DNA from 2 places in the Shewanella aestuarii genome. Region 1 is predicted to be linked to the other one. Evidence: riboswitches for the same ligand, from Rfam matches in the RefSeq annotation. Region 1 holds a riboswitch; the other holds the start of a gene.
What was found. A riboswitch is a leader RNA that binds a small molecule or an ion and turns the genes downstream of it on or off. The one in region 1 is predicted to bind lysine.
Positions count from the first base shown of each region.

Region 2: it holds a riboswitch for lysine, as region 1 does, so the genes downstream of both, lysC (lysine-sensitive aspartokinase 3) here and HBH39_RS05945 (Na+/H+ antiporter NhaC family protein) in region 1, are expected to answer to the same signal.

Region 1 is NZ_CP050313.1:1,272,365-1,287,444, reverse strand. Features, by position in the region: gene HBH39_RS05965 (SMP-30/gluconolactonase/LRE family protein) at 1-396, opposite strand, end outside; gene HBH39_RS05960 (fumarylacetoacetate hydrolase family protein) at 398-1,057, opposite strand; gene HBH39_RS05955 (methyl-accepting chemotaxis protein) at 1,275-3,302, shown strand; gene HBH39_RS05950 (thymidine kinase) at 3,385-3,963, opposite strand; gene HBH39_RS05945 (Na+/H+ antiporter NhaC family protein) at 4,075-5,634, opposite strand; lysine riboswitch at 5,714-5,911, opposite strand; gene HBH39_RS05940 (FAD-binding protein) at 6,054-6,977, opposite strand; gene HBH39_RS05935 (electron transfer flavoprotein subunit beta/FixA family protein) at 6,979-7,728, opposite strand; gene HBH39_RS05930 (H-NS family nucleoid-associated regulatory protein) at 8,227-8,634, shown strand; gene rcsF (Rcs stress response system protein RcsF) at 8,760-9,155, shown strand; gene tsaA (tRNA (N6-threonylcarbamoyladenosine(37)-N6)-methyltransferase TrmO) at 9,246-9,974, shown strand; gene HBH39_RS05915 (acyltransferase) at 9,979-10,590, shown strand; gene HBH39_RS05910 (proline--tRNA ligase) at 10,718-12,427, shown strand; gene HBH39_RS05905 (sensor histidine kinase) at 12,488-13,849, opposite strand; gene HBH39_RS05900 (DUF3369 domain-containing protein) at 13,856-15,080, opposite strand, start outside.
Region 2 is NZ_CP050313.1:614,756-629,835, forward strand. Features, by position in the region: gene tolC (outer membrane channel protein TolC) at 1-1,174, opposite strand, end outside; partial or broken gene nudF (ADP-ribose diphosphatase) at 1,619-2,227, shown strand; gene HBH39_RS02890 (DUF1249 domain-containing protein) at 2,262-2,696, shown strand; gene cpdA (3',5'-cyclic-AMP phosphodiesterase) at 2,733-3,572, shown strand; gene HBH39_RS02900 (YqiA/YcfP family alpha/beta fold hydrolase) at 3,628-4,203, shown strand; gene parE (DNA topoisomerase IV subunit B) at 4,255-6,141, shown strand; gene HBH39_RS02910 (PQQ-dependent sugar dehydrogenase) at 6,193-7,365, shown strand; partial or broken gene parC (DNA topoisomerase IV subunit A) at 7,358-9,672, shown strand; gene HBH39_RS02920 (bacterioferritin-associated ferredoxin) at 9,740-9,931, opposite strand; gene HBH39_RS02925 (D-2-hydroxyacid dehydrogenase) at 10,100-11,026, opposite strand; gene arcA (two-component system response regulator ArcA) at 11,262-11,978, opposite strand; gene HBH39_RS02935 (DUF3293 domain-containing protein) at 12,594-13,025, shown strand; lysine riboswitch at 13,304-13,479, shown strand; gene lysC (lysine-sensitive aspartokinase 3) at 13,561-14,919, shown strand; partial or broken gene HBH39_RS02945 (succinylglutamate desuccinylase/aspartoacylase family protein) at 14,930-15,080, shown strand, end outside.

The DNA.
Region 1 (15,080 bases):
AGATTGATACCATCGATAAATACTGCCTATTGCCTCTTCACCTTCTCTGCTCATAGTACCCAACCAAAATCCGCCCCAAGGATCGGCGCGGCCATCATTACTGCGAAGATCCGCGCGCTGCGCTTCTATGGCAACCAGAAGGGTTTCAGCATGAGTATGGGTATTAAATTGGTATAAGCCGCTGGGTTTAGCCAACAATAAGTGTTCAATATCTATCCAAGCAATTGCTGTAGCCATTTCAGCAAGTTTGATTTCCTGCGTTGTGTCTCCGTGACGGCTTCTTAGCAAATTATTGGGAAAATCAACCCAATATAGGGTGCTAGTCAGTGGATGCCATAAAGGGCTCTCGGCCAATAAATTCACCCGTGAGTCAAAAACACTGACTGCTTGCTTCATATTACTTTGCCTGCCATTGCTGACAAATTAACGGCGTTAATTGCTGCAGGTTATTCACGAGTTCGTCTTCTGTGGTAAAGGGGATATCAGCCCACAACTTAACCTCAAATCTCGCACCTTTGATCACTTTGCCGACACCTTTGGGTGTACCTGTCATGATCACATCACCATCATCAAGGTGCATAAAGCTTTGTAGCTCGTTTAAAATCACTTGCGGGGGATACATCATTAATGACGAGTGGCCTATTTGAACCAGTTCATTGTCTATGGTTAGGGTAAAACACCAGTCGCTAGTCACTTGCTCGATTACAATAAATTCGCTAAATACAACTGCACCATTAAACCCTTTTGCACGCTCCCATGGCAAGCCTTGGCTTTTAAGCTTATTTTGTAAACCTCTTTTGGTTAAATCTAATCCCACACCAACAGCATAGAGCTGACCATGCTTGATAACAAAACATAACTCAGCTTCATAATGTAGCTCTTCTTGATACACAGCGATTAGCTGTGAACTGATTGCTGAGTTGGGTTTACTAAAAACCACCATTTCATCTGGTACTTCATTACCTAACTCTTTGATGTGTTCAACGTAATTACGCCCAACACAGACCACTTTAAAAGGAACAATATCAGCCTTGCTAGCTATTTGAATTTGCTGCATCAACTACTCGTAAATGAATGAAAAATTGTTTAAATCATCTAAGCTTATTAACAAAAAAATTACAATTTATTGTATTACTACCGATAAGCTTAAGTAAGTGCTATCTAAAGTTGATAAAACCATGGTGCGATTTGTTTGCTAAACTACAAATTGATAGCACTTCAGTAAGATTAACCATAACGCATTTATACAATAAAAATAAGAGATCCTAAATATTATGCTTGAGTTAACAATCAAACAAAAAATTGCTTTAGGTTTTGCGACTATAGGAATATTACTGATTGCTGGAAGTAGTTTTTTTTATCGCTCATTAAATCAAATTCAAACCGCTAATGCCAACATTCAAACTTTAGCCGTTCCAGTACAAAACCAAACCAATGCTTTGCAACTTAGTTTGCTCAAAATGGCCAAAACTGGCAGTTTAGCTTTCTCGCAGTCAGGTCATGCCAACATTCAAGCCACTTTTAATCAATTTAATCAGCTTAAAACAGAGTACTTGGCAACGTTTACAGATTTAGCTGAAAAAGTAGCTGACCAACCCAAAATGAAATCCACCTTAAATACAGTCAGCACAGAATATGCTCAATACGTATCTCAAAGTGACAACATGTTTAATGCCAAATTAAATATCGAGAACAATAAATCCCACTATCAAGCACTTTTCAGCCAATTTTTACAAGTAAAAGATAATGCTAGTAATAGCATGATTGATTTAGAGATTATTGATGCTGCAGGCCAAGACGGGTTATTAGAGGAAGTGATTGGCACTGGTACGCGCATAGATGATGCCATTTACAATATGGGCAATATTATGACTGAAGTTGGCCGCTTTACGGACATACAAAGTATCAATAACCATCAGCAAGATGTATTGATGCTGATGACGAATATTGAAACCAACTTTCTATTTTTAAAGCAACAAGCTGCGAGTTTGCCAGCTGATGAGTTACTTACCGCTTTTGCGGAACAATTTAGCCAATTAAGCGAATTATTAGACGCCCCTGGTAGTTTATATGAGAGTCAGCGCAATGTGGTGGCTGCGTTAATTGCGGCAGAAACGGCCAACCAACAATCTAATCAATTTTTTGATGCAAGCTTAAGCGAACTCAATCAATTAATGATGCTAGCGGATCAGCGATTCAACGATTTGCAATCTGCTGCTGCAGATGAAATCAGTACCGCGCAAACTACTGTTATCAGTTTGGCAATAATCTTTATTATTTTAGCCGTTATTATTTATTCCTTAACCTCAAAAGCCATGCTGGGGCCATTGCAAGCGGTAAACAGAGCTTTGCATCGCATAGCCAGTGGTGACTTATCTAAACGCTTGAGTAAACGCAATGACGATGAATTTGGCGAGCTAATGGATAACATCAACAAGCTATCAGATGATTTAACCTCACTCTTAAAAGATATCAGTAACAACGCCCATCGTCTTGATGAGTCGGCGACCCATTCACGCCAGCAAGGTGAGCAAATTGCCGACTCTGCCAATATTCAAATTCAGCATATTAATCAGGCTAAACAACTCGCTGAGCAAATTCATCAAAGCTCTAATACGGTGAATCAGCAGGCCGTCGAATCTGCTCAGCAGATTACACTCGCCTCAGAGCAAGGTAATCAAGTTAAAGTCATTGCCGATGAAAACAGAAACCGAATAGAACAACTTTCAACTGGGTTAAGTCACTCAGTCAACATCATGAACAACTTAAGCCAACACAGTGACGGTATAGGTGGAATTTTAGTTACCATTAGTGCTATCGCTGACCAAACCAATTTACTTGCGCTCAATGCAGCAATTGAGGCAGCTCGAGCTGGTGAACATGGTCGCGGTTTTGCTGTGGTCGCGGATGAAGTACGTTCACTAGCGTCACGTACTCAATCATCAACGGCTGAAATTCAAACCATGATCAGTGCGTTGCAAACTGAAACAGATAAGGCAGTAAAAGCCATTTCTCAAGGGCAAAATCAAGCTAATGAATGCGTTGAACAAAGCCAAGCCTTGCATACTGCTATCCAACAAATTGAATCTGCGTTAATGACTATCAATAGCATGAGTCAAAGCATCAATCACGCCGCACAGGACCAAGTCAGCTTTAGCCAGCAAATTGATCACACTATGTCTGATACAGCTAAAGCCGCTGAGCACAATGCCAAGCAATCATCAGCAATGGCGCAACGCAGCCAAGAGCTTAATCAGCTGGCCACCTCTTTGACGAATTCGGTTAAGCGTTTTACCTTATAAATTTAAACTTATTGATAATGAAAAAAGGTTAGCAAGTGCTAACCTTTTTTCATTATCAAACAGAGCTTATGCTACCCCTGTATTAGTCCCATAAGAACTCTCTAAAATGTTTACGACAAACTGACTCATAGGTTTCATTGCCACCAATAGCAACTTGCTCACCTTCTTTCATCGGCATGCCTTCACCATCTAAACGCACCACCATATTCGCTTTTCGACCGCAATGACAAATGGTTTTAAGCTCAACTAACTTATCTGCCCACGCCAATAAGTACTGGCTGCCGGTAAATAGCTCACCCTGAAAATCACTCCGAAGACCATAACACAGCACAGGAATGTCAAAATGATCGACCACATAGGTTAACTGTTTAACCTGCTCTTTTGACAAAAATTGGCTTTCATCAATCAGTAAGCAGTGAATGTGCTGCTGTTCATGTGAGGCTTTAATAATATCAATCAAATTATCGTCACTTGAAAACACTTGTGCAGCGGTTTCGATTCCAATTCTTGAAGCAACCTTACCAACGCCATAACGATCATCAATTGAGGCGGTCATCACCACAGTGTGCATACCACGTTCGCGGTAGTTATATGAAGATTGCAATAATGAAGTGGATTTGCCTGCGTTCATTGCTGAGTAATAAAAATACAGTTGTGCCAAAATGATTTCCTAATCGCTATTTTTGGGTAAATTCTACTTGTATATCGACAATAAAAACAAACAAAAAAGCCGCACAGTGTTATCTGAGCGGCTTTTTAATGTCAAAATTGCTTAACGACCAGCCTTTAACTTCAATCCAAATAAGCTGATAGCAAATACCAAGCTACAGGCTATAAAGCCCATTAAAATTGATCCTGTATACCCTAGTACTGCATAACCAATAATACTGATAAAGGCCACAATTAACGCGTAAGGTAACTGAGTAATGACGTGATCAATATGGTGACAACTCGCACCGGTTGAAGACAAAATAGTGGTATCTGAAATCGGTGAGCAATGGTCACCAAATACCGCCCCAGCCAGTACCGCAGACAACATAGGCAGCATCATGGTTGAGTCACTCCCCATCGCCATATCAGCAGCAATTGGCAACATAATCCCAAAGGTGCCCCAGCTGGTTCCGGTAGAAAACGCCGTAATACCCGCAAGAATAAATAGCACTACCGGCAACAATGCAAACGGAATAGCACCAGTGACCAAACTCGCCATATATTTGCCCGTTTCTAATTGACCAATCACCCCAGCAATGGTCCATGCAAATAATAGAATGTAAATCGCCGGTAACATTGAACGAGCACCTGCGGTAATACCTAACATAATTAGTTTGATATCTATTTTTTGCACAAAGGCTAAAACAAGCGTCACAAGGAAGCCAACAATCGAGCCATAAAATAATGACTGACTCACTTCGGTATTTTCAAATGCGCCGATAACACTAAATGATTGACCATCCGCAGCCAGTGCAGCAGCACCACTGTTAAGCATAAAGAAGACAGTTGCAGCAATTAGGGCAAAAATAGGTAAGAACAATCCCAAAATTTTACCCGTATCGGCTTCAGGTAAGTCAGCATTTGCCCCTGGTGGTAGTCCTTTAGATTCATCAAACAGCTCGCCTTTTTGAGCATTCAACTCATGTTGGCGCATAGCGCCAATATCTAAGCTGAATAAGGCGACACACAACAACAATAATAAAGAAAAAACCGCGTAGAAATTCATTGGGATCATCTGAACAAACACACTTAAGTGTCCTGATTCAGTAAAACCATGCGCGGTTAAAATACCACCAATCAAGGCAATAATATAAGCCCCCCAACTTGAGATGGGTGAAATAACACAAATTGGCGCCGCGGTAGAATCCAATAAATAGGCAAGTTTAGCGCGTGAGATGTGATATCTATCAGTAATAGGCTTCGCAATAGAACCCACAACTAAGCTATTAAAATAATCATCAATAAACACGACACAACCTAAGAAAATGGTCATTAACTTAGCATCACGCTTATTACGAATACGCTCATGAGCCCAATCAGCAAAAGCACGGGCAGCGCCACTGACAGTGATGAGAGCCGTTATCATCCCTAACATCACCAAAAAGCCAAGAATTTGGAGGTTCCAGCTATTTAACGCGCCATCATCCCAAACAAGACCTTTAACGGTTTCCCCTATAAATACTGCAGTATCGCCTATCGCAAACTGAGTAAGTAATAACGCGCCCACTAAAATACCAATGCCAAGAGACAATAAAACTTTTCTGGTGGTAATAGCCAACACAATAGCGATGACAGGAGGCAATAGTGATAAAGCCGAATCGGCGTGACTTAAAACATTCATTAATTTATTCTTCGTGTAAGTACGAATGGAGGGCAACTGAACCGGTGTAAGATAATGCAATATCTTAAGAAACACCTGTCCTATCAGTAGCGCTCCATAGTAATTTCTTCTTGTCATCCCGACAAAAAATACTATGGCAGTGCAGTACCTATTCGGTAACAACACCAGCTGTATTGACCGATATCAATCACAACTTCGGCGCTAAATCCTTTCAAGATAGATCACAGGCATCACCCTACTTACCTTTACTCATATTTAGCGCACCTCTACTTAAAAGGGCGTTATCCCAACAAACGATAAGCTATTGTTCAATAAATAAGCATAGCTTAAAGTTGTGCGGGCACAAAGCGCGCACATGAAAACACATACGGCCATGAGGATGCTACCCCATGGCCGTATATTGTGAACAATATCACACTTTAAATCAGGTTATTCAATGCTGGAATCGCTTCAAATAAATCAGCCTCTAAACCGTAGTCTGCCACTTGGAAAATTGGCGCTTCTGGATCTTTGTTAATCGCGACGATAACTTTTGAGTCTTTCATACCTGCTAAATGTTGAATCGCACCAGAAATCCCCACTGCGATATACAAATCAGGAGCAACAATTTTCCCTGTTTGTCCAACTTGTAGATCATTAGGCACAAAACCGGCATCAACTGCAGCACGTGAAGCTCCAACAGCCGCACCAAGCTTATCAGCTAATTGTTCAAGAATAGCAAAGTTCTCTCCGCTACCCATGCCACGACCACCAGAAACGATAATGCCAGCATTACCTAATTCTGGGCGCGCTGATTCAGTTAAACTTTGAGAAACAAATTCAGCTTTCGACTGGATGGCTTCAGCCACATTGGCAAGTTCAGCACTTCCTGTATTAGCCACTGCATCAAAGGCACTTGGGCGAATCGTCATTACTTTTTTGGCATCTAAGCTTTGTACCGTAGCCAAAGCACTACCTGCATAAATAGGGCGAATAAAGGTATCAGCGCTTTCAACGCCAATCACTTCAGAAATTTGACTCACATCCAATAAGGCTGCAACACGAGGTAATGTATCTTTACCCACGCTTGATGCTGCAGCAAGGATATGTTCGTAATCTCCAGCTAGGCTCAAGATTAATTTAGCCAGATTATCAGCAAGGTGATTGGTATATTCTGCGGCATCAGCCACTAATACTTTGCTCACACCAGCTAAAGATTGAGCCGCAGTTGCTGCGCTAGCACATCCACTACCGGCAACTAACACATGAATATCGCCACCAATAGCCGTTGCAGCAGCAACAACTTTAGCGGTGTCGGCTTTTAAATGCGCATTATCGTGTTCTGCTAAAACTAAAATAGCCATGTTAGATCACCTTCGCTTCGTTTCTTAATTTTTCAACTAACTCTTCAACAGAAGACACCATAATACCCGCTTGACGCTCAGCAGGCGGGGTGACCTTTAATACTGTTTGATGGGCTTTTAACGTGACACCTAAATCAGCCACTGCCAATGTTTCTAAAGGTTTACGCTTTGCCTTCATAATATTGGGTAGCGAAGCATAACGAGGCTCGTTCAAACGCAAGTCAACTGTAACAACGGCTGGCAAAGGCATTTTTAACGTTTGTAAACCACCGTCAATCTCACGCGTAACGGTAATTGATTCACCTTCAACCTTAACTTCTGAAGCAAAAGTGGCTTGAGGTAAATCCGCTAGTGCGGCAAGCATTTGCCCTGTTTGGTTGTTATCACCATCAATTGACTGCTTACCAAAGAGTACTATTTGGGCTTGTTCTTTTTGCTGTACCGCATTTAATAGCTTAGCAATTGATAAAGGGACGAGATCTTCATCGGTTTCGACATGAATAGCACGATCGGCACCTAATGCCATGGCGGTTCTTAATTGTTCTTGTACCACTTTAGCACCGATGCTAACCACGACAACTTCAGTTGCAATGCCAGCTTCTTTTAATCGTACAGCTTCTTCTACTGCAATTTCACAAAATGGGTTTAACGCCATTTTTAAGTTAGCGGTATCAACATTTGAATTATCAGCTTTTACCCTGACCTTCACATTGGCATCGACGACGCGCTTTACAGGCACCAATATTTTCATAGGGTTTCCTTTCTACACCTTTGTCTATGGACAGCATTGGCCATTACCAATGCAATTGGTTTCAACTTTACGTCCTGTTGACGTTAACGTCAACACAAGTTAAACGATTGTTTGAAAAATTTACTTAAAAAAATCTTAAACTGGCAAGTTTTAGTAACACCCAAAAAAGTAAGGATAATTATCATCTCTCATATTTAGGTTTATTAACTAAATATAATCATTATTTATATGTATTTTGTTAAATTAAATTGATCATAAGTGAATATCTTTCTATTATTAGGCTTATTAATAAAATAAGCATTTATTTATTAATTATTCGTTTGAATGAATCGCTTTAAAAATGTGTGTCGTTAGGGAATTAAAATCTAGGGAATGAGATAACATTATTGACTGACTTATCATCAATAATCGTTAAACCGCATGTTGTACGACATTAATCATTCAAAGCTTAAAGTATCAAATAATGTGTATCCCAATAAAATTAGGACGCGAAACAATATGAGTGATTTTTTAGATATTCTAACCCACGGTCGTCGCTTTAAAGCAGCAGTGAAAGAATTAAGCATTGAAGAACTACATGATCTTGCAACCAAGCTTAATAAAATTATTACCGAACGTGAAGAAGATGCAAAAGCAGAAGAAGCTGCTAATGCAGAACGTAATGCACGTATTGCTGAAATTCTAGCTCAAATTGAAAACAGTGGTTTATCAATTGAAGATTTAGGTGAAGTATCAGCAGTTAAAGCCGCACCGAAAAAACGTGCGCCACGCCCACCTAAATATCAGATCACAGTTGATGGTGAGTTAATTCAATGGACTGGCCAAGGTCGCATGCCTACCGTATTCAAAAAAGAAGTTGATGCCGGTAAGTCATTAAATGACTTTTTAATACCAGGCATGGAATAATCATTAAACTTTTAGACAAAAGCGCTTACTTCGGTAAGCGCTTTTTTTATGACAAATTAAAGTTTGCTTTAACCTCTAATACAGACAAGGTAAACTGTACTAAATCCGGACTAAGTGAGCTAATTATGCCTATATCTATTAAAAAAACCTTCAGCGTTTCAGTCATTATTATTTTGCTTACGGCCTGTGCGGGTGATTACGCATTTAATAGTAACCTTGACCGAAAAACGATTAATGAATATTTCAAGGTTGGCGATGTAACCCTCTATGAAGGAGCAAATACCCCAACCGGCAACTATAAGGTTATTGGTTTAGCTGAAGGAGAATCTTGTCAAGAGCTTGCTAATGGTGCGCCTGCATCAATTGAAGATGCTCGCACAGAGGCACGTAAACACGCAGCAGATATGGGCGCTAATGGTCTTATTATTAAACAATGTATGCTAACCGAAGAACAAGACTCAGCCTGCTATAGCCGCAGCTTTTGTGTTGGTCAAGCGATACAGCAACTGAAAACTGAATAGTTTTTAATTAATACACTCTTCAATAACAAGCTTGTCTTACTTAAGCTAAGCTTGTTTCTAATTGATATCTAGCCAATAGACAGATCTTACATGTTCACCTCTGAAATTAATGCCGTTGCAATTTGTCGAACCCCTTATAAACAAAAGTTTGGTATTCCACGTCAGCCAGGATTAGTTGATGTCAAAGGCTATGTAGAGCTGGTACCCGAACTTAATAATCTTGATACAGTTAGAGGTATCGAGCAATATTCGCATTTATGGCTATTATTTTGTTTTCATGAAAACTTAGCTCAAGGTTGGAAAACCACAGTTAGACCACCAAGGTTAGGCGGGAATGAAAAGCTTGGGGTATTTGCAACTCGATCTACATTTCGCCCCAATGGAATTGGTCAGTCTGTGGTTAAATTACATGCTGTTGTGCAACGTAAAGGAAAAGTGTGCTTAGAGATATCAGGTATGGATTTACTTGATGGCACGCCTATTATTGATATTAAACCTTATATTCCTTTTTCAGATGCCATTAAAGACGCACAAGGTGGAATTGCCCAATTTGCCCCAGAACTTATGCCCGTTGATTATAGTGATTTAGCAATATCACAAATACAAAATTACAGCCAAAATAGCCAATATCAATCCTTACAACCGTTAATTAGCTCAGTACTGGCGCAAGACCCTCGCCCTGCTTATAAAAAAGCCAAACAAGATCCTAAAATATATCAAGTGGCACTCTATGATTTAGATATATTTTGGCAGGTAATAAATAACAAAATTAATGTAATTGAATTAAAGCCAACCACAGTTGCACTTTTGAAAGATTAAACTCATGAGTAATATCGATTATCAACAGCAACATAAAAAGCGTTTATCTTGGATGCCTTGGTTATACTTTAGCTTGAAGCCCAAGCATCTTGAGTGGGCACGCCCTTGGCAACAAGCCATTCAGCAACAGCTAACGTTACTGGAAACCATTTCAATAGGTGACAATTGCTTTATAGCTCCAGAGGCTGAGCTTTTTGCCGAACCCGGTAGAGATATCATTGTAGGTAACAAATGTATGATTGCTGCAGATGTGTTTATGCACGGCCCAATCACTTTAGGCGATGAGGTCGCCATCAATCATGGCTGCAGCCTTGATGGCGGCAAAGCCGGTATCCATATTGGATCACAAACTCGCATAGCAAACAATGTTACCGTTTATGCCTTTAATCACGGTATGTCACCACAAACACCTATCTACCAGCAAGCTGTCAGTTCTAAAGGTATTTTTATCGGCAAAGATGTGTGGATTGGCGCACAAGCAGGCTTAGTTGATGGTATTACAATTGGCGATCATGCGGTAGTGGGGATGGGATGTATCGTTACAAAAGATATTCCTCCTTATGCCATTGTGGCTGGAAATCCCGCCAAGATTATTGGCGATAGACGCAACAAGTAACCAGAATCAAGTTTGATTGTCGTCATGTGACAATTTATCAGCGACCTATTTTTAAATAATTCAGGTGACATCAACGCTTCAAGTGCTAAAATGACGCCCATTCTCTTTTATTAAATTGGACATTGGAATGCGAGTTAGCAAGTACCTGCTTTCAACACAAAAAGAAACCCCAGCAAATGCTGAAGTTATTAGCCATCAATTAATGTTGCGTGCCGGCATGATCCGTCGCAATGCATCTGGCTTATACAGCTGGTTACCCTCAGGTTTGCGTGTATTACGTAAAGTTGAAGCTATTGTTCGTGAAGAAATGAACAACGCAGGTGCCGTAGAAATTCTTATGCCGCTAGTTCAACCAGCAGACTTGTGGATGGAAACAGGTCGTTGGGAAAAGTTTGGCCCAGAACTATTACGCTTCCAAGACCGCCATAATCGTGACTTTGTATTAGGTCCAACCCATGAAGAAGTGATCACCGACTTAGTTCGCAAAGAAGTGAACTCTTATAAGCAATTACCCTTGACACTGTACCAAGTACAAACAAAGTTTCGTGATGAAGTTCGTCCGCGCTTTGGTGTAATGCGCGCGCGTGAATTTTTGATGAAAGATGCTTACTCTTTCCATTTAGATCAGCAAACCATGGATGATACTTATCAATCTATGTATACCGCCTACTGTAATATTCTTGAACGCATGGGACTTGAATATCGTCCAGTGCTGGCTGATACCGGCTCAATTGGCGGCAGTTTGTCACATGAGTTCCATGTGTTGGCTAATAGCGGTGAAGATTTAATTGCTTATTCAACGGGTAGCGATTACGCCGCTAACATTGAAAAAGCAGAATCGCCAATGCCAACGACCACACTGCAAGCGCCAACACAAGAGTTAACCTTAATTGATACACCTAATGCCAAAACCATTGCAGAACTCGTTGAGCAATTTGATTTAGACATCACTAAGACAGTTAAAACCTTAATCGTAAAAGGGTCTAATGAAGAAACGCCATTAATTGCTTTGATTATCCGTGGCGACCACGAATTAAACGAAGTAAAAGCGGATAAGTTAGAGGCAGTAGCGTCGCCACTAGAAATGGCAAGCGAAGCAGAGATTCGAGCTGCTATTGGTGCTGGCCCAGGCTCAATTGGCCCTATAGGCTTAAACATTCCAGTTATTATTGACCACAGTGTTGCAGTAATGAGCGACTTTGCCGCCGGAGCTAACCAAGATGACAAACATTATTTCGGTATTAACTGGGAACGTGATCTTCCTTTAGCAACCGCTGCTGATATTCGTAATGTCATTGAAGGTGAAGCCACACCTGATGGTAAAGGGACATATTCAATGGCTCGCGGTATTGAAGTAGGTCATATTTTCCAGCTTGGCACTAATTACTCAAAAGCAATGAATGCCACAGTATTAGATGAAAACGGTAAAGCACAAGTACTATTAATGGGTTGTTACGGTGTCGGTGTCAGCCGTATTGTTGCAGCTGCAATTGAGCAAAATCATGATGATCGAGGCATCATTTGGCCAGAAGCAATTGCACCGTTCAAAGTTGGTATTTTACCAATGAACATGCACAAGTCACATCGTGTTGCGGACATTGCTGAAAAACTTTACCAAGACCTTCAAGATGCAGGCATAGAAGTGCTGTTGGACGATCGCAAAGAGCGCCCTGGTGTTATGTTTGCTGACATGGAATTGATTGGTTTACCCAATGTTGTTGTTATTGGTGATCGCAATATTGATGCGGGTATGTTTGAGTATAAAAACCGCCGCACCGGAGAAAAGCAAGACATTCCATTTGATCAAATTGTTGAGTTTTTAAAAGCCGCTAAATAAGCCTTCAACAATAATCATTGAGTAAAATCGATATAAAAAACGCACCGTAAAGTGCGTTTTTTATTTTTTATTGATAAATATATCAATCTCTAATCCTTGATTGACCTCAGAGACCAACACAATACGACCACCCAGTTTTTGAGTCACTAAATTATAAACTATCGACATGCCTAACCCCGTGCCACCTGCATTTCTGGCTGTTGTATAAAAAGGTTCAAAAATCCGTTCTTTGGTCTCAGCACTTAAACCAATACCATTATCTTTATAAAACATTTTTATTTCATCACCAGATTCTTCTACACCTAAAATGATCCGCTTATCACCTTGAAACCCTTCAGGAAAAGCATGTCGAAAACAGTTTGAAACCAAATTAGTGAATATTTGCGCAATCGCACCTGGGTAAGATTCAACCATAACATTTTCAGCAAATTGAATATCTAATCCAATACGATTTTTACGGGTTAATGGCCTTAAAGGCGTTGATATTTGTTCCAAATATTCAGAAAGATTAAAATATTCTTTTTCAAGTGTTAATTGATCAGCTGACGTACGTTTAAAATTATGTACTAATTCTGCTGCACGAGATAAATTACGCTCAATTAACAATAAACCATCTGTCATGGTTTCAATAAAATCGTTAAATTCAGCTTCATCTAACTCATCGTTAGCAAATTTCTTTTTGATCTTATTTAATTCATCAATACAGTGACTTGTTGAAGTTACAGCAATACCTAAAGGGGTGTTGACCTCATGCGCCACACCAGCAACTAAATTCCCTAGTGCTGCGAGTTTCTCACTTTCAATTAAACTAACCTGAGTTGACTTTAAATGCGCTAAAGCTTGCTGTAATTCTCGCGTTCTCTCGATTACAGTGGATTCAAGTTGAGCATTAAGTTCTGCAAGTTGATGTTGATGGCTACGTACTTCATTCGCATTCACAGCTCGCCCGAAAAGATCAGCTAAAGATGCAACGAATACTTCTTCATCTCGTGTCCATTGGCGTATATCACCTCTATGCTCACAACAAATAATCCCAATCATTTTGCCGCCATGACGTATTGGGCCATCAAGCATTGATGTTATACCTTGTGGCTTAAGATACACCTCGCTAAATTCGGATGTGGCAGCATGCTGACACGCATCATTTGCAGCAATAATCCTTTCGGTATCTAACGCTTGAAAGTATCTTGGAAAGTCTTGACGATTAAGCGTAATTTTATCTTGTTGAGCCGCTTTATCTAACAATAAAAAACACTCTATAGATTGTTTATCTTTTGATAATAACCAAATACCTGCGCGATCGACATTTAGCCCTTTACAAATCGACTCCACAATAAGTTGTGATGCCCGCTGTAGGTCGCCTAAATCAATCAATTCTGATTGACTAACACCAAACAGCACATTTTCAAGTTTTTGATTCATAGCAGTCTAATGTCCATCAGGGCTATCAGGCATTTCATGTTGGATCTCAATAAACCTATCCATTAAGGCCAAGCTTGCCTCGCACAAAGCTGGATCAAATTGCTTTCCAGATTGCTCATGTAAGTAGGCTATAACCCGCTCTGCTGGCCATGCTGGTTTGTAGCTACGTTTAGACAACAAGGCATCAATTACATCCACAATCGCCATAATACGGCCTTCAATCGGTATAGCGTTGCCAACAAGCCCTTGTGGATAGCCTTGACCATCCCAGCGCTCATGATGGGTATACGCAATTCTAGCGCCCATTTTAGCAATGATACGATTTGAAGCTGCTAACAGGTTATACCCTTTCTCGGCATGGGTTTTCATTATCTCCCATTCATCGGCATCAAGTTTGCCCGGCTTGTGTAAAATGCTTTCCGGAATACCTATTTTACCCACATCGTGCAGAGGAGCAGCAAATCGAATCGTGTCAATAAAATCACTACTTAAGTTTAAGTGCTTTGCAAGAATTTCACTCATTAAGGCAACACGCCTTACATGGGCACCGGTTTCCTGACTACGTTGTTCAATTGCGTCACCAATAATTAAAATCAGCTCTTTTTGGGTTTGTTGAACGTTTTCTTTACCTGCTAAATTTTCGAAGGTCAAACTGACATTCGCAGCAAACAACTCTAAAATGCGGACCTGAAGAGGATTAAGTGAAGAGTTATGTTGCAGATATAAAATACTGGTTACGTCGTTACCAAACTCATAGAAGCCAACATAAATATTGTCTCGAACTAAAGAGGTTTTTAACGCAATAGCTTCAATAATATACTCTTTCACCTCACCTGGTAGTGACTCCACACTATCAATTTCGCTATAGCTGACCATTTCGCCAGTGGCAGCTAATAGATTCATTTGGGTATCTTGATATAAATCTTCGTGGTAGCTAGTTAAATATAACGCTGAACTATTTAAACCTAATAATTGCAAGGTTTGCTCAAGTACTGCACTACCAAAATGATGTAATGTGTTACTGCGAAGTACAGAAGAGGAAGCCGATATGACTTTCTCCATGCCCTTTTGACTTTGTTCAATAATTTTAATATCACGATATGAACGAAGTGATGTATAAACGCAAGATTTTAATTTGGCGGAGGTTAATTCGGTTTTAGCTTTGTAGTCATTAATATCATAATCACGGATCACTTTTTCTTCCGGAGCACTCCCCGGCTGACCGGTTCTA
Region 2 (15,080 bases), 660 kb from region 1:
AATCACGGGTACGGTTTAGTACATCAACGATAGTACGTGTACCCACTTCAAAGCCTGCTTGAGTTGCTTTTAATGCACTTTCAGAAGAAATCACTGATTGCTCATAAGCACGAATAGAACTGATAGATGCCGCAACGTTGTTATAGTTATTACGAACATCTTTAACTACGCTGCGATGAGTTTGTTCAAGTCTTTCGCTTGCTTCAACATATTGGTATTGAGCTTGTTTAACTTGTGAAGAGACTTTAAAGCCTTCAAAAATAGGTACCTTTAGGGTTACGCCAATATTTGAATTGTCAAAGTCTGCAGTTGGCTTTTGCTCAAAGCCTTTGGTGTAACCTGCGTTTAGCGATAAAGATGGCATGTGGCCCGCTTTATATAATTTAATGGTTTCGTTAGCGATGTCTTTGCCGATTCGCTGTGTCAATAGATCTAAACTGCTCACTTCAGCCATTTTTAACCAGTCTGTAGATGAGGCTGGAGCAGGAGCTGTTGCCGAAAATCGGTTGGTATCTAACACATTTAATGTTTTATGATCGATTCCCGTAATTTCACGAAGTGCTTCATAGCTATTAGCGAGATCGTTTTCAGCTAAGATTTCTTGCGCTGAGGCTAAATCGTATTGTGCTTGCGCTTCATGTACATCGGTAATTGCGGTCAAACCCACAGCAAAACGCTGCTTAGTTTGCTCTAACTGACGCTCAATGGCGGCTTTTTCAGCGCCTTGGAACTCATAGTTATCTTTAGCCGTTAATACATTGAAGTATGCTTGGGTTACACGAATAATTAGGGCTTGTAATGCTGAAGCGTAAGCAGAGTCAGCTTGAGATGCAGCTAGCTCTGCTAAATCTAAACCAACCCAAGCGCTATGATCATAAATGACTTGCTGAAGTTGAATACCGCCGGTAAAGCCTGAAGGTTTTACGGTTGCGGCATCTTCGTAATCATTCCACGCTTTTGAATAGCCAACAGTACCACTAATTGTTGGTAATAACGGTGCGCGATTTTCTTCAATTTTCTCGTATAAAGCATTACGCTGGGCTTGCGCTTGTAATACGATTGGATCATTAGTTAGCGCTTGTTGATAAATTTGTAATAAATCATCAGCTTGAACTGTTGGTGCAACGACTGCAAACGACAGTGCTGCGTATAAAGAACCCATTTTGAATTTCATTTTCTGCCCTTTTAGACAATGCCTATATTATTAAATGTAAAGATATAATGATTTATGGCTAAAGCCTATATCTTTAGTGTTCATATCTTGTGCTTAACTTAGCAAATGTTGGAAAATGGAGGTATTAAACCAGCGTCTTATTTGCTAAATGTTACAGTAGCTTTGAATTCACTCACGAGCGTAATTTGGCATAAAACTATACCGTATTCATATTTACTTGCACCTTTTGCAACGCTCACTGAATTAGCCTTTGTTATTTAGAATAGTAAAAACATCTACATTTAAGTCAAATATCAAGTGTAACAGATTTTATTTGCCCTTAAGATGAAATTAGCCACAATAAGCTGCCTAGGCTCATATTTTTCGATAATTGTTCGCTTTATTTTGCGTTTCTAAATAGTTTCTAAATATTAGGTTTCCAATGAAAGATAAAAATCCCCCCAAAGCTTCAATGCGCAAACTGACTTTGAGTTACTGTCGAAAACAGATTTATACCAAGGTTTTTTTAAACTTGAACAATATAAGTTTAAACATAAATTATTTGCTGGAGGCTGGAGCGATGTGATTACTCGTGAAGTCTTTGAGCGTGGTAATGCGGTTGTGGTTTTACCTTATGATCCGATTCAAGATCAGGTCGTATTAATTGAGCAAGTTCGCGCGCCAGCATTAGCAAGCACTAATTCAATCTGGCTTCTTGAGCTGGTGGCAGGTATGGTCGAACCTGGCGAAAGTCATGAGCAAGTTGCTAAGCGTGAATTGATGGAAGAAGCAGGCTTAGATTGTCGTGCTATGGACTATATCAATAGTTATTTAGTGAGTCCGGGTGGGACCTCTGAACGCTTCTATTTGTATGTAGGTTTAGTTGATGCCAGTAAAGCGAGTGGCTTGCATGGGCTTGACCATGAAAATGAAGACATTAAGGTACATGTAGTAAGCCGTGAACAAGCTTATCAATGGGTACAGTCTGGTGTGATTGACAATGCTTCAACTGTGTTAGGCATTCAATGGCTGATGCTTAACTATCAGCAGTATTGTTCAGAAACGTGTTCGTAGCGAATTAACTTAAATCTAAAGAGAAGATATAAGCGTGGCAATAGCAGGAGTGGCAAGTAAAAATAGATATCAGCCAAACGTGAGTGCATTTTTAGCACTTTGCGGACGAAACTATGCGCTAATTTTAAAGTGGCTACCTGATGAGTGTGAGCTAAATAGTCATTGGACTGTAACAGGTAAATTCGGCAGTTTGCGAGTCACATTACTTGAAAACACACGTTATACCCAGTTAATTGAAATCTCTCGCAGTTTACCTGATAGTTTATTTCTTTCTTCTCCTAAAGCGACAGTACGTGTTTATCATGATGCGCAATTAGCAGAAGTGTTAACTAGTCAACAGATTTATCGATTACAACCAGTATATGATTACCCAAATGTGTCTATGCATCAGACTGATGAAAAGTATCAAGTAAATGCATTTCTTGAGGAATTACTGAAAATAGGCTGCCATAGTCAGGTTTATCAATGAATTTGATATGTGCTTATTTATTTTGGGAATTATAACTTGCTGAAATCAGCTGTTAACTATCATTTTGATAATAACCAACCAGTGCGCTTGATCCAGATTACGGATCCGCATTTGTTTGCCGATCCAGATTCAAAATTATTAGGTGTTAACACAGCCCAAAGCCTGCAAGCCGTTATTGATAGTTTTCTAACCTCATCCTTATCAGCAGATTTATTAATCACCTCAGGTGATATCAGCCAAGATTATTCGCCAAAGTCTTACAGTAACTTTGTTGAACAAATCGCATCAATCAACTTACCTTGTCACTACTTACCTGGAAACCATGATGATCCTCGAGTGATGGCTTTGCATATGCAAGGTGAGCATATATTTGGTCAACAGCGCATAATTGCGGGTGATTGGCAAATTTTGATGCTTGATTCAACCATCCGTAGTAAGCCTGGAGGCTTTATGGGTGATCATCAATTTACGTTAATTGATTTAGCGATTAAAGCTGAACCCAATAAGCATGTATTGCTTGTGATGCATCATAATCCGATTTTAATGAAATGCACTTGGCTTGATCAGCATTGCATGGCAAATGGCGATGAATTTATTCAACGTATGAGCCAGTACCCTCAAGTGAAAGGTTTGTTGTGGGGGCATGTCCATCAGCAAGTAGACACCATTCATCGCGGCCCCCATGGTAATATTGCATTGATGGCAACACCATCAACCTGTATACAATTCAAACCACTTTCGGGCCACTTTGCATTAGATGGTTTGCAACCCGGTTATCGTTTGCTGGAACTGGCTTGCGATGGTAGCATTCAATCTCAAGTTTACCGTGTTGAGGGCGATCGTTTCTCGCCAGATAACGATGCCAGCGGCTATTAGTTTTTATCGCCTTTTTAAGCCGAGTTAATTGCAATGAACCACAGCGTGAGGACATATGCTGCTTTATATACATGGATTTAATAGCTCTAATCAGTCAGACAAAGCGTTGCAAACCGCCAATTACATCAAACAGCATTATCCCAACCTTAGTTTCCATCAGCCGCAAGTTCCGACATCTATTCATGAAGCTATGGCTTTACTTACGAGGATTACCGAACAGGCAAAAGCAAACGGGGAGCCATTACGCTTTATTGGTTCATCTTTAGGTGGTTATTTTGCGAGTTTTTTAGCTGAAAAGTATGGTGGACGAGCTGTTTTAGTAAATCCTGCAGTAAAACCCTATGAATTGTTTGAACAGTTTATTGGGCCTCAATATAATCCGTACACGAATGAGCATTATCAAGTGTTGCCAGAAGATCGAGAAGCAGTGGCTCAATATGATAGTAAGGTCATTTGCCATCCAGATCGTTTCTTGGTTTTGTTGCAAACTGGTGACGAAGTGTTAGATTATCGTCAGGCTTTGCATAAGTATCATTGCTGCGAACTACATTTAGAACCCAATGGCGACCACAGTTTTGTGGGATACGAGCAACAGCTTGATAAAATTTGTCGATTTCTTCAGCTGCCTTAACAATTAAAATTTATCTGCTCAGTAGATAATAAATAACAATATGTGTGGAATATGACTAATCAATATACTTCAGATTCAATTGAAGTCCTAAATGGACTTGACCCGGTTAAACGCCGTCCGGGTATGTATACCGATACATCTCGCCCCAATCATCTGGGTCAGGAAGTGATTGATAATAGTGTCGATGAAGCATTAGCCGGCCATGCTTCAAAAATTGAAGTGATATTACATACAGACAACTCGTTAGAAGTCACCGATGATGGCCGTGGTATGCCAGTGGATATTCACCCTGAAGAAGGGATCCCTGGGGTTGAACTCATTCTAACTAAGCTGCATGCTGGCGGTAAGTTTTCCAATAAAAACTACCAATTTTCAGGTGGTTTGCATGGTGTTGGCATTTCAGTGGTTAACGCGCTATCAAAGCGAGTTGAAATCAGCGTCCGCCGCGATGCACAAGTGTATGAAATGGCATTTGAAAATGGTTTTAAAGTGGAAGACTTAACCGTTACTGGCACTTGCGGACGCCGTAATACGGGTACTCGAGTGCAATTTTGGCCAGATGCCAGCTATTTCGATTCAGCTAATTTCTCTATTACTAAACTTATTTATTTGTTACGCGCCAAAGCGGTTTTATGCCCAGGTCTGCGGATCAAATTTACCAATAAACAAAGTAATGAAGTACATGAATGGTTTTATGAAAGCGGCCTAACTGACTATCTAAAAGAAGCGGTTAAAGACTCACCTTTATTACCTGAAGAGCCCTTTGTTGGTAGTTTTAAAGGCGAATTAGAAGCGGCTGATTGGGCGATTACATGGCTGCCAGAAGGCGGTGAAAGTCTTAACGAAAGCTATGTGAACTTAATTCCAACCCCATTAGGGGGTACTCACGTTAACGGCTTTAGGCAAGGTTTATTAGAGTCGATGCGTGAATTTTGTGAGTTTAGAAACCTCGTGCCTCGCGGCATTAAGCTTTCTCCTGAGGATATTTGGGATAAAGCAGCCTTTATTTTATCAATCAAAATGCAAGACCCCCAGTTTGCTGGGCAAACCAAAGAGAAACTATCTAGTCGACAAAGTTCAGCCTTTGTTTCTGGCATTGTACGTGATGCTTTTTCTTTGTGGTTAAACTCAAATACAGAACTTGCCGAACAACTTGCAGAGTTATGTATTAACAATGCTCAACGCCGTTTAAAAGCCGCAAAAAAAGTCGCGCGAAAACGAGTCACGTCAGGCCCTGCATTGCCCGGAAAATTAACCGATTGTTCAGGTCAAGACCCTATGCGGGGTGAGCTATTTTTAGTGGAAGGGGACTCAGCGGGCGGCAGTGCAAAACAAGCACGTGATCGTGAGTTTCAAGCCATTATGCCGCTACGCGGTAAAATCTTAAATACCTGGGAAGTTGATGCTTCGCAAGTGTTAGGCTCGCATGAAGTGCATGATATTTCTGTGGCAATAGGATGTGATCCTGACAGTGAAAATATTGATGAATTACGCTACGGTAAAATTTGTATTCTAGCGGATGCTGACTCGGATGGATTACATATTGCAACCTTACTTTGTGCTTTATTTTTAAAGCATTACAAAGTGTTAGTTGAGAAAGGACATGTATATATTGCCATGCCTCCTTTGTTCCGAATCGATATAGGTAAAGAAGTTTTTTATGCGTTAGATGAGGATGAAAAGAAAGGTATTTTAGACCGATTGGTAGCTGAAAATAAAAAGGGCAAAGTACAGGTTACTCGATTTAAAGGTCTGGGTGAAATGAATCCATTGCAATTAAGAGAAACCACCATGGACCCTAATACTCGTCGTTTGGTGCAATTAACTATTGATGATGCAGAGCAAACAGATGCAATGATGGATATGCTATTAGCTAAAAAACGTTCGTCAGATAGAAAGAGTTGGTTAGAATCTAAGGGTGATTTAGCCCAAATATAATAGGATTTCTGACTGCCGATAATAATAAATTCAAGGCATTAGAATAATAAGATGTTGTATATCAAAACAAAGTCACTTGGTTTTTATTGGTTACAAATGATTAAAACCTGTGCGCTACTAGGATTGAGTCTATTTGTTGTCAGTACAACAAATGCGGCTCAGTCGGTGATGATTACCGTCACAAAAGGATTTGGACTATCGTTATATGCCTCTGATTTGGGCGATGTAAAGCAAATGGCTTTGGGCGATAACGGCACTTTATTCGTTGGCTCACAAAAACATGGAACGGTTTACGCTTTAGTCGATAATGATCAAGATGGCCAAGTTGATAAACGATATATCATTGCCAGAGGTTTTGAGAACCCTGATGCTTTAGCATTCTATAATGGTGATTTGTATGTCACTGAAGAAGATAGAATTGTTAAGTTTGAAAATATTGAACAACGATTGCGTCGTCCCAGTCGGGCCCAAGAAATTTACAGCAATCTACCTGAATTAGAAAAACGTTATTCGCGTGCGATGCGTTTTGGGCCTGATGGTCGCCTTTATGTAGCCTTAGGTATGCCTTGCAATGTATGTGAAGCTCCCGCGCCTTTTGGCAGCATTATTGCTATCAATGTTGACACCGGAGCAAGCGAGCAAGTTGCATTAGGTGTGCGAAGTGTGACAGGTTTTGATTGGGCTCCTAATGATAACACTCTATGGTTTGCCGATTTGGCGCGTAATTGGATGGGTGATTATATTCCCGCTGACGAGATTAACCGCCTAGATGAGAAAGGCGCTCACTTTGGATTTCCTTACCTACATGCCACAGATGTTGAAGAGCCTGCTTATGTGAAGCCTGCTAATTTAAAAGTGACCACGCCCGTCTATGAATTACCAGCACATGTTGCGCCAACAGGACTGCATTTTTATCGTGGCAAACAGTTTCCCGAGCGTTATCAAAATCAGCTTTTTTTAGCAGAAAACGGCTCATGGAATCGTTCGAGTAAGGTGGGTTACCAAATAGTGATGTTATTGCTTGATAACAGCCAAGATAAAACCACCATCTCACAACGTGAAACCGTGGTGAGTTTTTTAGACGGAGAGTTTCCCGTCGCACGACCATTTGATTTGCTTACCGCTTCAGATGGCGCAATTTATATCTCAGATGACTTAAAAGGAAACGTATATCGTTTGTTCTATAAGGCATCTGAACAATCACAGGAAACCACAGATGAGTGATGGGATTGAATTAAGCTTAGACGGCGTTGAACAAATGCCGTTGCGCCGATTCACCGAAGAGGCTTATTTAAATTATTCAATGTACGTCATTATGGATCGTGCATTGCCGCACATTGGCGATGGCTTAAAGCCTGTACAGCGTCGTATTATTTATGCCATGAGTGAGCTTGGGTTATCGGCTCAATCAAAACCAAAGAAATCTGCCCGTACAGTGGGCGATGTGTTAGGTAAATATCACCCTCATGGTGACAGTGCATGTTATGAAGCGATGGTGTTGATGGCACAGCCGTTTTCATATCGTTATCCATTAGTTGATGGCCAAGGAAACTGGGGAGCTCCCGATGATCCTAAGTCATTTGCAGCAATGCGTTATACCGAAGCTAAATTGTCTAAGTTTTCGGAGGTGCTTTTATCAGAGTTGGGGCAAGGTACGGTTGAGTGGGGCGTCAACTTTGACGGTACATTAAAAGAACCTAAAACGTTGCCGGCAAGATTGCCACATATTTTACTTAACGGGATTACCGGTATTGCTGTTGGTATGGCGACCGATATTCCACCCCACAATGTGCAAGAATTGGTCTCGGCATGTGTTGAATTGCTTGATAATCCCAAGGCAGATTTGGCGCGTTTAATGGAGTTTGTTCCTGGGCCTGATTATCCAACAGAAGCTGAAATTATTACCCCTAGCGCTGATATCCACAAGATTTATGATACAGGCCGTGGTTCTATCAAAATGCGTGCGGTGTACAGCGTAGAAAATCATGAAATTGTCATAACAGCATTACCTCATCAAGCGGGTAGCGGCAAGATTTTAGAGCAGATTGCAGCTCAAATGCAGGCAAAAAAATTGCCGATGGTGAGTGATTTACGCGATGAGTCTGATCATGAAAATCCGGTCAGATTAATTGTTGTACCACGCTCTAATCGGGTTGATTGCGATCAACTAATGGCGCATTTATTTGCGACAACTGATTTAGAAAAAAGCTTTAGAGTGAACTTAAATGTACTTGGCTTAGATGGTCGCCCAAAAGTTAAGGGCTTAAAAACCATGCTTAGTGAGTGGCTTGAGTATCGGGTAACGACTGTGACTCGCCGATTGCAATATCGTTTAGATAAAGTACTGGCAAGATTACACATTCTTGAAGCTTTGATGGTGGCATTTTTAAACATTGATGAAGTGATTGAAATCATTCGCTTTCACGATGAGCCCAAAGCAGAGTTAATGGCTCGTTTTAATTTAACCGATAAACAAGCTGAATCGATTTTAGAGTTAAAATTGCGCCATCTTGCAAAGCTTGAAGAGTTTAAGATTAAAGCTGAGCAAGAAGAATTAGCGGCAGAGCGTGACAAGTTACAGTTGATATTAAGTTCTGATCGCCGCTTGAAAACCTTAGTAAAAAAAGAGCTGATTAATGACGGTGAAACCTATGGAGATGCCAGACGTTCACCCATTATTGAGCGCCTTGAAGCAAAAGCATTAACCGAGCAAGAGTTGATCCCTGCTGAATCGGTTACTGTGGTGTTATCTGAAAAAGGCTGGGTACGTTGTGCTAAAGGCCACGATATTGATGCACAAGGCTTATCTTATAAAGCTGGCGACAGTTATTTATGTAGCGCTATGGGGAAAAGTAACCAAGCTGCAGTGTTTATTGACTCTTCAGGGCGGGCCTTTGCTACAGATAGCCACACCTTACCATCGGCACGAAGCCAAGGTGAGCCGATTACCACTCGCTTTAATATGGCATCGGGCGAGGTCATGAAACATGTGATCATGGGTGAAGAACAACAATGTTACTTATTAGCCAGTGATGCAGGTTACGGTTTTATCGCTGCTTACTCAGATATGGTCAGCCGCAATAAAGCAGGTAAGGCATTATTAAGTTTACCGACTAATGCTCAAGTTTTGACTCCACAATTAATTGGTAAAGGACCCGATCAATCTTTATTGGCGATAACCAGCGAAGGGCGAATGTTGATGTTTGGGGTCGATGCTTTGCCGCAATTATCAAAAGGTAAGGGCAATAAAATTATCGGTATACCTTCTGAGCGAGCTAAAAACCGTGAAGAGCTGTTATTGCATCTAAATGTTATTCCAAATGGTGCCGCAGTTACCCTATGGGCAGGTAAGCGAAAATTGACATTAAAAGCGAGTGACTTAGAGCATTATCGTGGCGAGCGTGGGCGTAGAGGGCCAAGTTACCACGAGGCTTACAGCGAGTTGATAGTGTTGAAGTAGAAATGTTAGCACTAACCGATGGCGGTACTGATGAGGTAACAGCGACAGACGACCCAAGGGATATCGACTAACTGATAGACTCATAGACACAAAAAAAGCAGCGATTAGCTGCTTTTTTTGTGTGCATTTATACCAAGATTAAGCGACTTCGTAGAAGTTAGGTTCAAACTCTAGTTGTGTTTGAATAATTTGATTTGCCATACGGGCACATTTTCCGCATTGATCAGCTACACCTAAGCGCTTTTTCACATCAGCAAGTGAGCAATCGCCTTGGCTAACCGCTTCTTTAATTTGCTTATCTGTAATGGCATGACAAAGACAAACGTACATAACAGCCTCAAACCAACATTAGGGGATTAGATGGTTAATAACTCATCGCTCTTTCAATGAATCTAATTCTAAATGAAAACGGTTATCATTGCCAATGCCTTTTGGTTTAAATTGCTACTTAAATCACCATTTTTCTTTTTCTAACATTCAGTGTGTAGTTGATTACGACTAATAGCCTTTAGTGAAGTCGACTAAATTGATTAAAGGTTGTTGTTTTAACCACAAAGCATAATTATGGCAAAACACCTCAACCACCTGTTCCGGAAAACTTGGGGCTGCAATATGCGGGGTGATGATAGCATTGGATCTTGCCCAAATTGGATGCTCGGCAGGCAAGGGTTCTTGATTAAAAACATCTAGTATGGCTTGCTGTTCAGGGTGTTGGGATAAATGACTATCTAAATCATCCAAATCGAGCACATTTCCCCTCCCTAGGTTAAACAGCATGGCTTTGGGTTTTAATAAGGTCAGTGTGTGCTGGTTAAGAATATTATGAGTTTCTTCGGTATGAGGGAGTACACTGGCAATCACATCTGCTTTTGGTAAAAAGTCATTTAGTTGGGCTAATGTGCCAACTTTATCAAAGCTTGCCGTCGCCATGCCTTGGCGATTGATACCTGTTACCGTCATCCCAAAGTGCTTTGCGGTACTAGCAATGTGCTGAGCGATCGAACCTGTGCCCAAAAGCAGCAAGTGTTGCCCTTGTAGTGTTTGGTAGCTACCCGGGAGCCATTGTTTTTGCTGCTGTTGCTGCTGATATTTTTGATGTTGTCTTTGGTGAGCAAGTAAATAACCAAAGAGGTACTCACTCATTAATGGTCCAAAAATACCGCGAATATTGGTCAGTATGTAGTCACGACGCTGTCTTGTTGAGATTAACTTATCTACACCTGCAAAGGTTGATTGCAGCCAGCGTAAATTTTTAGCGTGATTTAATAATGGTGCTGCTAAGTTGGGTTCTGCAAACCAAATATCCGACTGCATTATGCTATCGGGTGAGTCACCTAGAATAGTCAAATGGGGCAAATTGCAGTTACTTAACAGCTCTCGATATTTATCGTTTTCTCTGGTGAGTAACAATAATTTGTGTGTCATGTATTTTGATCCCAATTCATTTCTGATAATCATTTTGATTAATCACATTAAGTACTGGGTTAATATAGCATTTTCATACGCGTTATTGATTGTGATTGCTAAAATATAGCCAGTGATAAACTGACTAGGTTTAGTATCGCTAGGGGGAAGATTAGCTTTGCTAGCTAGCAGGTATAAAAAAACCGAACTCAATTAGTTCGGTTTTTATTATCAAACGGACCAAATCAATAGGTGATTAGTCTTCTAGGTTCCCGCAAAAACGGTAGCCTTCGCCGTGAATTGTCGCGATGATTTCAGGCGTATCAGCTAGGCTTTCAAAGTGCTTACGAATGCGACGAATTGTTACGTCAACAGTACGATCGTGTGGCTTAAGCTCGCGGCCAGTCATTTTCATTAATAAGTCAGCACGAGTTAAAATTTTACCTGGGTTTTCAACAAAGTGAAGCATTGCACGGAACTCACTGCGTGGTAACTTATAAGATTCACCTTGTGGGTTAACTAAAGAACGGCTGTTGATTTCTAAGCTCCAACCGTTGAAGCGGTAATGTTCAACGCTACCTTTTTCTTCATTTTCAGTGCCAGCACTGTTAACACGAGTTAATAGATTACGGGCGCGAATGGTTAGTTCACGTGGGTTAAATGGCTTGGTGATATAGTCATCTGCACCAATTTCTAAACCTAAAATCTTGTCAACTTCGTTATCACGACCTGTTAGGAAAATTAAACCAATGTTGTTGATTTCACGTAATTCACGAGCAAGTAATAAACCATTTTTACCTGGTAGGTTGATGTCCATTACCACTAAATTGATTTTGTTTTCTTGCATTGCTTTGTGCATTTCTGCGCCATCATTAGCTTCAGTAACGACATAACCTTCAGCTTCAAAAATGCTACGTAATGTATTACGAGTTACTGCTTCATCTTCAACAATCAAAATATGTGGGTTTTGCATAATATTTACCTAAATGTTTAAAATTCGTTTCTAGCGATTGGTTGCTAGCGTTATACGCAGGTCATCAGATGACATACGTTAAAATCTCTATTTTTGGGTGTTTATTTATGTCTGCCCTGAACTTAAACACTCTACTCATTTTCCTATAAGCCAACTCTGTTGTGTTGACTTACTGCTAAATGAGCTATTTCTAAAAGCTATAAATTGATGCGCTTGTCTTGTTGGTATTTATGAATCAAATAGCTGTTGAAAGTTCCCAGCTTAATTTTAAATTCATGTTTAATTAATGTGTTATATAAAGATAGAACATTAATCGAACAGCGCTAAACTTTGTGTCAATAAATGTTAAACCATAATGCAACATTCGCTTGCTGTTGATGGTTTTTTGTGACCATTTATGAGTAACTGGTGAGCATTGTACCCTTTTTTTGTATTTGTTAACAAATAAAATGTTAACAAATTTGCTATCACCAAGAGTGATTTTATTGTGTTTTTAGTTTAAGCGTTTGTTTTTGATTGTAAAATTTATTATTAACATTGTGATTTTCCTCACAAAACTTTCGTTATTTGCACTTGTCTGCTAGACTATTTTAGGCTTCAAAATAGAGAAATATTATGGAAAATGTTATCGACAACTTGTGGAAACACTATCAAAGCACCCATTTTTTATTTACTCAACCGTTATCTAGTGATTTTTCATTTGCAATTGTTACTGCTCATAATCCTTACGGCAGCCTACTTTCCCCTAGTCAAAACCGCCTATTAGATCGAAAGCTACAATCAAAAATCCTTCAATATCAAAGACCTTATCGAGCAGTCATTGGGGTTGCACCAGACTTATCCCATATGGAAAAAAGTTGGGCGATTTTTATTGATAAAGAACAAGCGCTTGAGCTAGGAAGGGAGTTTAGGCAGCATGCAATCTATTATGTCCATGAAGGCGTATTGTCATTGATTGCTTGTTTTGATTTAGCTAAAGCTGAGGTGTGTATTGGGCGTTTCGAACAGCGTCTAAGATTGGTTAGCGATTTTCCTGATAGCCATTAACAAAATGCTTTATACATTTGTTAATATATCTTTTGAGACAATCTTTTTAACAAACAGGAGTGTCTTTTCATACCTATGATTGACTTTATTAATCTCACTATGAAATTTTTTCTATTTTTGTTTCAAGCTAGTTTGCTTTCTCATTGTCTTAACTTTTTTCCTTCCGCCTTCTTGTAGTACATTGAGTTACTGTATTTTTTAAAAAAAAGAGCGTTTGAATTTTCTAGCATTGACTTAGAGATAGGTTTATTGCTATTTTGCTCATCCCTCCCTTAGGGAGGCACAGAAGAGGAGCGTTAACTAGGTAGTAAGTTGTAGGAAAACCAATTCCGATGATAACTTATGAGGGAGATTAACGCCGAGATATGATCGAGTTTGGTTACTTTTTCTATCGGTCGTTTAGGCTGAATCCTAACGATTGTCACCTGTTTTTTGGTGGAGAGCTTCTGGTGGTGATTGCTGTTTCCCTTCTTTAAGGGTGCGTTATCTTAGCACCAGGCTCTTCGAACGAAGTTTAGTTCGGAGCGTATATTTCATGTCGTTAAATCAATTAGTTGTCGCTAAGTTTGGCGGAACCTCTGTTGCTGATTATCAAGCTATGAGCCGCTGTGCTGATATCGTATTAGCCAATCCAAATACTCGTCTTGTTGTTGTGAGTGCTTCAAGTGGTGTCACCAACTTACTCGTTGAGCTAACCCAAGCTAATGTAAATGATGAGCGTCGTTTAAGTTTATTAAAGCAAATTGCCCAAATTCAATATCGTATTATTGACGAATTAGGCAGTCCTCAAGATATTAATGCCCAAATAGATAAGCTACTTAGCCGAATGGCTGTTTTAAGTGAATCCTTAGAGCTTGATCGCAGTAAAGCGATTATGGATGAATTGCTATCTATGGGCGAGCAATGTTCTTCGGTATTATTTTCAGCCGTTATCCGCGAAAAAGGTACCCCATCTAACGCTTTTGATGTTCGTCAAGTGCTACGTACAGACAGCCATTTTGGTCGTGCTGAACCCCAGATTGAGCAAATAGCCATGTTAGCGCGCGATCATTTACAACCTTTACTAGTTAATCAGGTTATTGTCACTCAAGGCTTTATTGGTGCTGATGAACAGGGCCGAACGACCACACTAGGTCGCGGTGGCAGTGACTATTCTGCAGCATTATTAGCTGAAGCGTTAACGGCATTTGCTGTTGAGATTTGGACCGATGTTGCCGGTATTTACACCACAGATCCACGTTTAGCCCCCAACGCAAGACCCATTGCTGAAATTAGCTTTAATGAGGCCGCTGAAATGGCAACATTTGGTGCTAAGGTACTTCATCCTGCGACTATTTTACCTGCTGTTCGTCAGCAAATTCAGGTGTTTGTTGGATCTAGTAAAGCCCCTGAAGCCGGTGGTACTTGGATCCGTCATCAAGTTGAAGATGCCCCCGTTTATCGCGCGGTGGCCTTGCGTCGCGATCAAACCTTACTTAACTTACACAGTTTACAAATGCTGCACGCGCAGGGCTTTTTAGCTGAAACATTTGCGACATTAGCCAGACACAAAATTTCAGTCGATTTGATCACGACTTCAGAAGTGAACGTGTCGCTAACCCTAGATAAAACGGGTTCGGACTCAAGTGGTCAAGGGCTGTTAAGTGAATCATTATTACAAGAACTGTCACAGCATTGTCGTGTTCGAGTTGAAGATAACTTAGCCTTAGTCGCCATTATTGGTAATAAGATTGCATCCACAGCGGGTATTTGTAGTCGTGTTTTCCAAGTGCTTGAAAAGCATAATGTACGTATGATTTGCCAAGGGGCCAGCCCGCATAACTTGTGTGTATTGGTTGATGAAGCTGAAGCCGCTACTGTGGTTCATGCCTTGCATAAAAATTTGTTTGAATAAGAGTGAGTGAATGACCAAAGCGATTCGAAGTGTATTGAATGTCGGTGAGCTTGCAGCTGGGCAAGCGCTTGATGTGCCTTTGTATCAATTTAAAGGCCAAAGTGATAGTGCGCCAAGCGTTTATGTACAAGCCAATGTTCATGGTGCAGAAGTACAGGGCA